DNA from 2 places in the Arthrobacter sp. NicSoilB11 genome. Region 2 is predicted to be linked to the other one. Evidence: riboswitches for the same ligand, from Rfam matches in the RefSeq annotation. Region 2 holds a riboswitch; the other holds the start of a gene.
The links. Region 2 has a riboswitch for glycine ahead of gcvP (aminomethyl-transferring glycine dehydrogenase). Riboswitches for the same ligand answer to the same signal wherever they lie in the genome.
Positions count from the first base shown of each region.

Region 1: linked by a shared signal. The riboswitch ahead of gcvP (aminomethyl-transferring glycine dehydrogenase) and the one ahead of gcvP (aminomethyl-transferring glycine dehydrogenase) in region 2 are both predicted to bind glycine.

Region 1 is NZ_AP024657.1:845,238-848,645, reverse strand. Features, by position in the region: gene gcvP (aminomethyl-transferring glycine dehydrogenase) at 1-1,612, opposite strand, end outside; glycine riboswitch at 1,666-1,773, opposite strand; glycine riboswitch at 1,800-1,897, opposite strand; gene LDO14_RS04015 (TetR/AcrR family transcriptional regulator) at 1,991-2,527, opposite strand; gene LDO14_RS04010 (MFS transporter) at 2,613-3,408, shown strand, end outside.
Region 2 is NZ_AP024657.1:479,342-482,749, forward strand. Features, by position in the region: gene gcvP (aminomethyl-transferring glycine dehydrogenase) at 1-1,698, opposite strand, end outside; glycine riboswitch at 1,859-1,959, opposite strand; glycine riboswitch at 2,251-2,349, shown strand; gene cycA (D-serine/D-alanine/glycine transporter) at 2,496-3,408, shown strand, end outside.

The DNA of each region.
Region 1 (3,408 bases), 370 kb from region 2:
TGAGTTCGCGCCAGCCTTCGGTCTGGGAGTCCGGGGCGAACGGGTGGATCGAGGCGAACTCCGGCCAGGAAATGGCTTCCATCTCGGCCGTGGCGTTCAGCTTCATGGTGCATGAACCCAGCGGGATCATGGTGCGGTCCAGCGCCAGGTCGCGGTCCGAGAGCTTGCGGATGTAACGCAGCAGCTGGGTTTCAGACCGGTGCGTGTTGAAGACCGGGTGCTGCAGGTAGTCGGAGGAACGCTCGACGGCGGCCTCCAGCCCAAAGCCCTGGACCTCGGCAACCGTGGCGCCAAAGACGTCGGCAACCTGGGCGACGATGGCCGCCGTCGTGGTTTCATCGAGGGCGATGCCTACGGTGTCGGCGTCGACGCTGCGCAGGTTGATGCCCCGCGCCTCGGCGTCGGCGATGATGCCAGCAGCCCGTCCGGGGACCCGGACCGTAAGGGTGTCGAAGAAGCTCGTGTGCAGCACCTCGACGCCGGCGGCCGCAAGCGAGGCCGCCAGGCTACGGGCGTGGCGGTGCGCCGTTTGGGCAATCGCCTTCAGTCCGTCGGGGCCGTGGTAAACGGCGTACATGGACGCAACGATGGCCAGCAGCGCCTGGGCGGTGCAGATGTTGGACGTGGCCTTCTCGCGGCGGATGTGCTGCTCGCGGGTCTGCAGGGCCAACCGGTAGGCAGGCGTGCCGGCGTCGTCCTTTGACACCCCAACCAGGCGGCCAGGCAAGGAACGCTCCAGGCCTTTGCGGACAGCCATGTAGGCGGCATGGGGGCCCCCAAAGAACAGCGGCACGCCAAAACGCTGGGCTGAGCCGACGGCAATGTCCGCGCCCTGCTCGCCCGGAGGTGTGATCAGTGTCAGGGCCAGCAGGTCCGCAGCGACCGTGACCAGCGCGCCCCGGTCCTTCGCTGCAGAGATCACCGCGGACTGGTCCCAGACGCGGCCGGAAGCGCCGGGCTGCTGCAGCACGATCCCGTTGATGTCGCCCTCGGGCAGGCCCTTGGACAGGTCGGCGACCTCCACCTCGAAGCCGAGCGCCTCCGCACGCCCCAGCACGATGGCGATGGTCTGCGGCAGCACGTCGATGTCCAGGACGGTCTTGCCGTCTGCCGCGGGCTTGGTCTTGTTGGCACGGCGCATCAGCAGCACGGCCTCGGCCACCGCCGTTGCTTCATCCAGCAGCGAAGCGTTGGCGATGGGCAGGCCCACAAGGTCCTGCACCATGGTCTGGAAGTTCAGCAGCGCCTCAAGCCGGCCCTGGGAAATCTCCGGCTGGTAGGGCGTGTAGGCGGTGTACCAGGCCGGGGATTCCAGGATGTTGCGGCGGATCACCGGCGGAGTCACGGTGTCGTAGTAGCCCTGGCCGATCAGCTGCACCGCCGTCTTGTTCTTGGCGGCAAGCTTCCGCAGTTCCGTGAGGACTTCAACCTCACTGAGGGCGTCCTGCAGGCGAAGGGCGGTGTCCTGGCGGATGACCTTGGGAACCGCGGTGTCCACAAGGGAATCGACCGAGTCGTAGCCCACGGCTTTGAGCATGGTGTCGACGTCGGCCTGGCGGCGCGCGCCGATATGGCGGTCTACGAAAGTGGTGGAGGCTGGGGTAACCGACACGAAGGAACTCCATTTACTCAGGCGGCGAAGGGTACGCCACAGCTATTCGGGTTCCTCCCCGCTCTGTATTGGACCTGAGAGTTTCCGCGTTCCCTGCCTGGGCAGGACCCGCTTGCACCGTCGGTGAGCACAACAGTCCCTACCTCTCCAAAAGAGAATAAGACTGCCTGCTGCTTTCCAGAGGTGCCTCGCCGCGGCGGTACGGGGGCCTGCGAGATTCCTGGGGAGGATTTGCTCCTACGGCGCCTGCCTGTACTTCCGGCAGAACTCTCCCGCCGCAGATCAAAGGCTATTCATTTGTTGGATCATGAAGGCCGGTGACAGCCCTCACAACTTTCTATTGTCCTACGCGGCAACCCCTCCCGGCAAATGACGGAGCTACCTGCGGAGCCGTTCCAGCGCGGCCAGGAGTTCCTCCACGTCAGCGGCCGCTCCCCCGGCCGGCGCAGGGGCCACGGACAGCATGGCGTTGAAGTACAGGCCGTCCCCCATATAGAGGACTGCCTTGGCCAGCCCAGGTCCCACATCCGCAGCAATTTCGTCCAGCCAGCGCTGCTGGATGGCCGCGAAGCGGCGCCGCGTCTCCTCGTGGGCCACCTCTGCAAGCCGGGTGGCGGCCACGATGGCACGGTCCAAAGGGGTATCCGCCCAGACCGAGGAACGGATGAAGTAGGCCGCGGCGCCTTCAGCTGCCGACGCCATGGCATCGGCATCCTCGCCCGCCAGGCCCTCCAGGCGGTCGAGCAACACGGCAATCATGGCTTCCTTGTTGGGAAAGTGGTAGAGGAGGCCGCCTTTGGATACGCCGGCCCTGCGCGCCACGGCATCGAGGGTGGCCGCCCGCTCACCCACTTCAATCAGCAGGGACTCGAAGGCGTCAAGGACCGCGTCACGGGCAACAGGCTTTCGGGGCATGCCCTCCATCATGCCCTCCCCCGTGCAGGAATAAGGAAAACCGTCGCATTTTTAAACTATACCGTCCGGACGGTATAGTTATCTCATGACCACTTCCATCGAGAGTTCTGCAACCGGGCAGGCAAGCAGCACTTCCGTGCGTCCTCCGTGGCGCGACTGGCTGGCGCTGGGGCTGCTGATGTTTCCCGTGCTGCTGGTGGCGGTGGACAACACCGCACTGACGTTCGCGCTGCCGGCCATCGCCCGGGCCCTGGAACCCACAGGCGTGCAGCTGCTGTGGATCGTTGACGCCTACCCCCTGGTGCTGGCCGGGCTGCTGGTATCAATGGGAAGCCTCGGCGACCGGATTGGGCGGCGGAGGCTGCTCATCCTTGGCAGCATCGGCTTTGCCGCGCTGTCCGTTGCGACGGCTTTTGCACCCGCGCCGGAATGGCTCATCGCCGGCCGCGCCGCCCTGGGATTCTTCGGCGCCATGCTGATGCCGTCCACCTTGTCGCTGATCCGCAACATTTTCCCCGAGCCCAATCGCCGCAGGCTGGCCGTCGCCATCTGGGCCGCCGGATTCTCCGGCGGCGCGGCCCTGGGTCCGATCTTCGGCGGCTGGCTGGTGGAGCACTTCTGGTGGGGTGCCGTCTTCCTGGTGGCGGTCCCCCTCATGGTCCCCCTGCTGGCGTTTGGACCGGCCCTCATCCCGGAATCGAAGGATCCGGCACCCGGCAAGGTGGACATCCCCAGCATCCTGCTCTCCATGCTGGTCATGGTGCCCGTTGTCTACGGGATCAAGGCAGTTGCCACCGAAGGTCCAGGGGCGGCAGGTCTGGGCGCCATCGCCTTCGGCCTGGCCATGGGGGCGGTGTTCGTGCAGCGGCAGCAGCGGCTGG
Region 2 (3,408 bases):
TTCGCCCTGCGAGCCCGCGTTGGGCTGGATGGACACCTGGTCATACCCGGTGATCTCGGCGAGGTCCGCTTCCAGGCCGGCGATGAGTTCGCGCCAGCCTTCGGTCTGGGAGTCCGGGGCGAACGGGTGGATCGAGGCGAACTCCGGCCAGGAAATGGCTTCCATCTCGGCCGTGGCGTTCAGCTTCATGGTGCATGAACCCAGCGGGATCATGGTGCGGTCCAGCGCCAGGTCGCGGTCCGAGAGCTTGCGGATGTAACGCAGCAGCTGGGTTTCGGACCGGTGCGTGTTGAAGACCGGGTGCTGCAGGTAGGCCGAGGAACGCAAAATAGTGTCGGGCAGTTCGAATCCCTGGGCGTCACCCACCGGACCGGCGCCAAAGGCGACGGCGACGGCGGAAAGTGTTGCCGCCGTCGTCGTCTCATCAACGGAGACGCCCACCGTGTCCGGATCGATGAAGCGCAGGTTGATGCCGCGGGCTTCAGCGGCGGTGATCACCTTGGCGGCCTTGCCCGGAACGCGGACGGTGAGGGTGTCGAAGAAGGAGTCCGTGACCAGTTCGCGGCCCAGTGACGTGAGTGCTGTTGCCAGGACCCTGGCCTTGTGGTGGACGGTCTCTGCGATCGCCTTCAGGCCGTCGGGGCCGTGGTAAACGGCGTAGAAGGAGGACACGATGGCCAGCAGCGCCTGGGCGGTGCAGATGTTGGATGTGGCCTTCTCGCGGCGGATGTGCTGCTCGCGGGTCTGCAGTGCCAACCGGTAGGCAGGCGTGCCGGCGTTGTCCTTGGAGACGCCCACGATCCTGCCCGGGAGGGTACGTTCCATTCCCTTTTGGACGGCCATGTAGGCGGCATGGGGGCCGCCGAAGAACAGCGGCACGCCAAAACGCTGGGTGGAGCCGACGGCAATGTCCGCGCCCTGCTCGCCCGGAGGTGTGATCAGTGTCAGGGCCAGCAGGTCCGCAGCCACGGTGACCAGCGCGCCCCGGTCCTTGGCAGCGGCGATCACGGCGGATTGGTCCCACACGCGGCCGGAGACCCCGGGCTGCTGCAGCACGACGCCGTTGATGTCGCCGTCGGGCAGGCCCTTGGACAGGTCGGCGACCTCCACCTCGAAGCCGAGCGCCTCCGCCCGGCCCAGCACGATGGCGATGGTCTGGGGGAGGCAGTCGGCGTCGAGCACCGTCTTGCCGTCCTTCGCGGGCTTGGTCTTGTTGGCGCGGCGCATCAGCAGCACGGCCTCGGCCACGGCCGTTGCCTCGTCCAGCAAGGAAGCGTTGGCTACCGGGAGCGCCGTCAGGTCCTGCACCATGGTCTGGAAGTTCAGCAGCGCCTCAAGCCGGCCCTGGGAAATCTCCGGCTGGTAGGGCGTGTAGGCGGTGTACCAGGCCGGGGATTCCAGGATGTTGCGGCGGATCACCGGTGGAGTCACGGTGTCGTAGTAGCCCTGGCCGATCATCTGGACTGCCGTCTTGTTCTTGGCGGCAAGCTTCCGCAGTTCCGTGAGGACTTCAACCTCGCTGAGGGCGTCGGTCAGCTTGAGCGCAGTTTCCTGGCGGATGGGCGCGGGGACGGCCACGTCAACCAGGCCATCCAGGCTGTCGTAGCCGATGGCCTTGAGCATGGTGTCGATGTCGGCCTGGCGGCGCGCGCCGATATGGCGGTCAACAAACGATGTTGGATGCGAATGAATCGTCATGAGGAACTCCAGATCTGGCCGGCCGAAGGTGGCACGGCGTGGGATGGGTTCCTCCCCGCTCTGTATTGGACCTGAGAGATTCCGCGTTGCCTGCTGTTGGCAGGGGACCGCTTGCACCGTCGGTGAACCAGGCAGAAGCCTGATTGCTTTCCAGAGTCGCCTCGCCGTGACGGTACGGGGGCCTGAGAGATTCCTGGGGAGGATTTGCTCCTACGGCGCCTGACCGGTGTTTCGCCGGGAGGACTCTCCCGTCACAGCTCGAAAGGCTTATTCAAATGTGGGTGATTCGGCTCACAAGGTACCGGGATAGACCCGTCCGTGGCAAATCGGGCGGCTTCCGTGCGGGGCTCGAGGGGCACGTGACGCCGTTCTTCCCCGCTTGTGTCGGGAGGGGTTTGACATTCGATCGTGACGGACACCACACTGAACCCCGGGAATGGCGCCGCCGGTGGCTGGCTCAGCGTATCCGGAGCAGCCCACCAGTCGGTGCCTGTCCCATTGCATGACCGGCCGTGGCCCAAAAAGCCTGCGGCTTCCAACTGAATACGCCTTCGACCTGCGGCGGGAGAGCCCTGCCGGGTACATCCAGCAGGCGCCGTAGGAGCAAACCCTCCCCAGGAAACTCTCAGGCCCACGTACCGCCGCGGACAGGCAACTCTGGAAAGCAGCCGGGCATGACCCTGGCTCACCGGCGGTGCAAGCGGCTTTTGCTGCGGAAACTCTCAGGTCCACTACAGAGCGGGGAGGAACCAAATCTTTTGCGGCACCCAAAAGCCGCTTTATCGATGGAGTTCCTCATGGCGATTCATCCCCCCACGTCCAACGGCGAACCAGCCCGCAGCCAAGGCGCTGCCACGGCAGCCCGCAGCGAGCCTCCCCACCTGGAGCGGCAGCTCACCAACCGGCATATCCAGCTCATCGCCATCGGCGGCGCGATCGGCACGGGCCTGTTCATGGGTTCCGGCAAGACCATCTCCGCGGCCGGCCCATCCGTGATCTTCGTATACATGATCATCGGCTTTATGCTTTTCTTCGTCATGCGGGCCATGGGTGAACTGCTGCTCAGCAACCTGAACTACAAGTCCTTCAGTGATTTCGCCGCCGATCTCCTGGGGCCGTGGGCCGGATTCTTCACCGGCTGGACGTACTGGTTCTGCTGGGTGATCACCGGAATCGCGGACGTCATCGCCATTGCAGGGTACTCAAAGGAACTTTGGCCGGCGCTGCCACTTTGGATCCCGGGCCTGGCCACGGTGGGCATCCTGCTCCTGCTGAACCTCGCCACCGTCAAGGCGTTCGGCGAGACCGAGTTCTGGTTCGCCCTCATCAAGATCGTCGCCATCGCAGCCCTGATCATCGTGGGACTCTTCATGATCTTCACCGGTTTCCAGAGCGACGCGGGCACCGCAAGCTTCACCAACCTGTGGAGCCATGGCGGGTTCTTCCCCAATGAGTTCATGGGCTTCGTGGCCGGATTCCAGATCGCAGTCTTCGCCTTCGTAGGCATCGAACTGGTGGGAACCACCGCCGCCGAGGCCAAGAACCCCGAGCGCACGCTGCCCAAGGCCATCAACGCCATCCCCGTCCGCGTGCTGCTCTTCTATGTCGGTGCGCTGGTCATCCTGATGGCGGTCACCCCGTGGACCCAGTTCGCCGCCGGCCACAGCCCCTTTATCGGGATGTTCTCCCTGGCCGGCCTCGGCGCCGCGG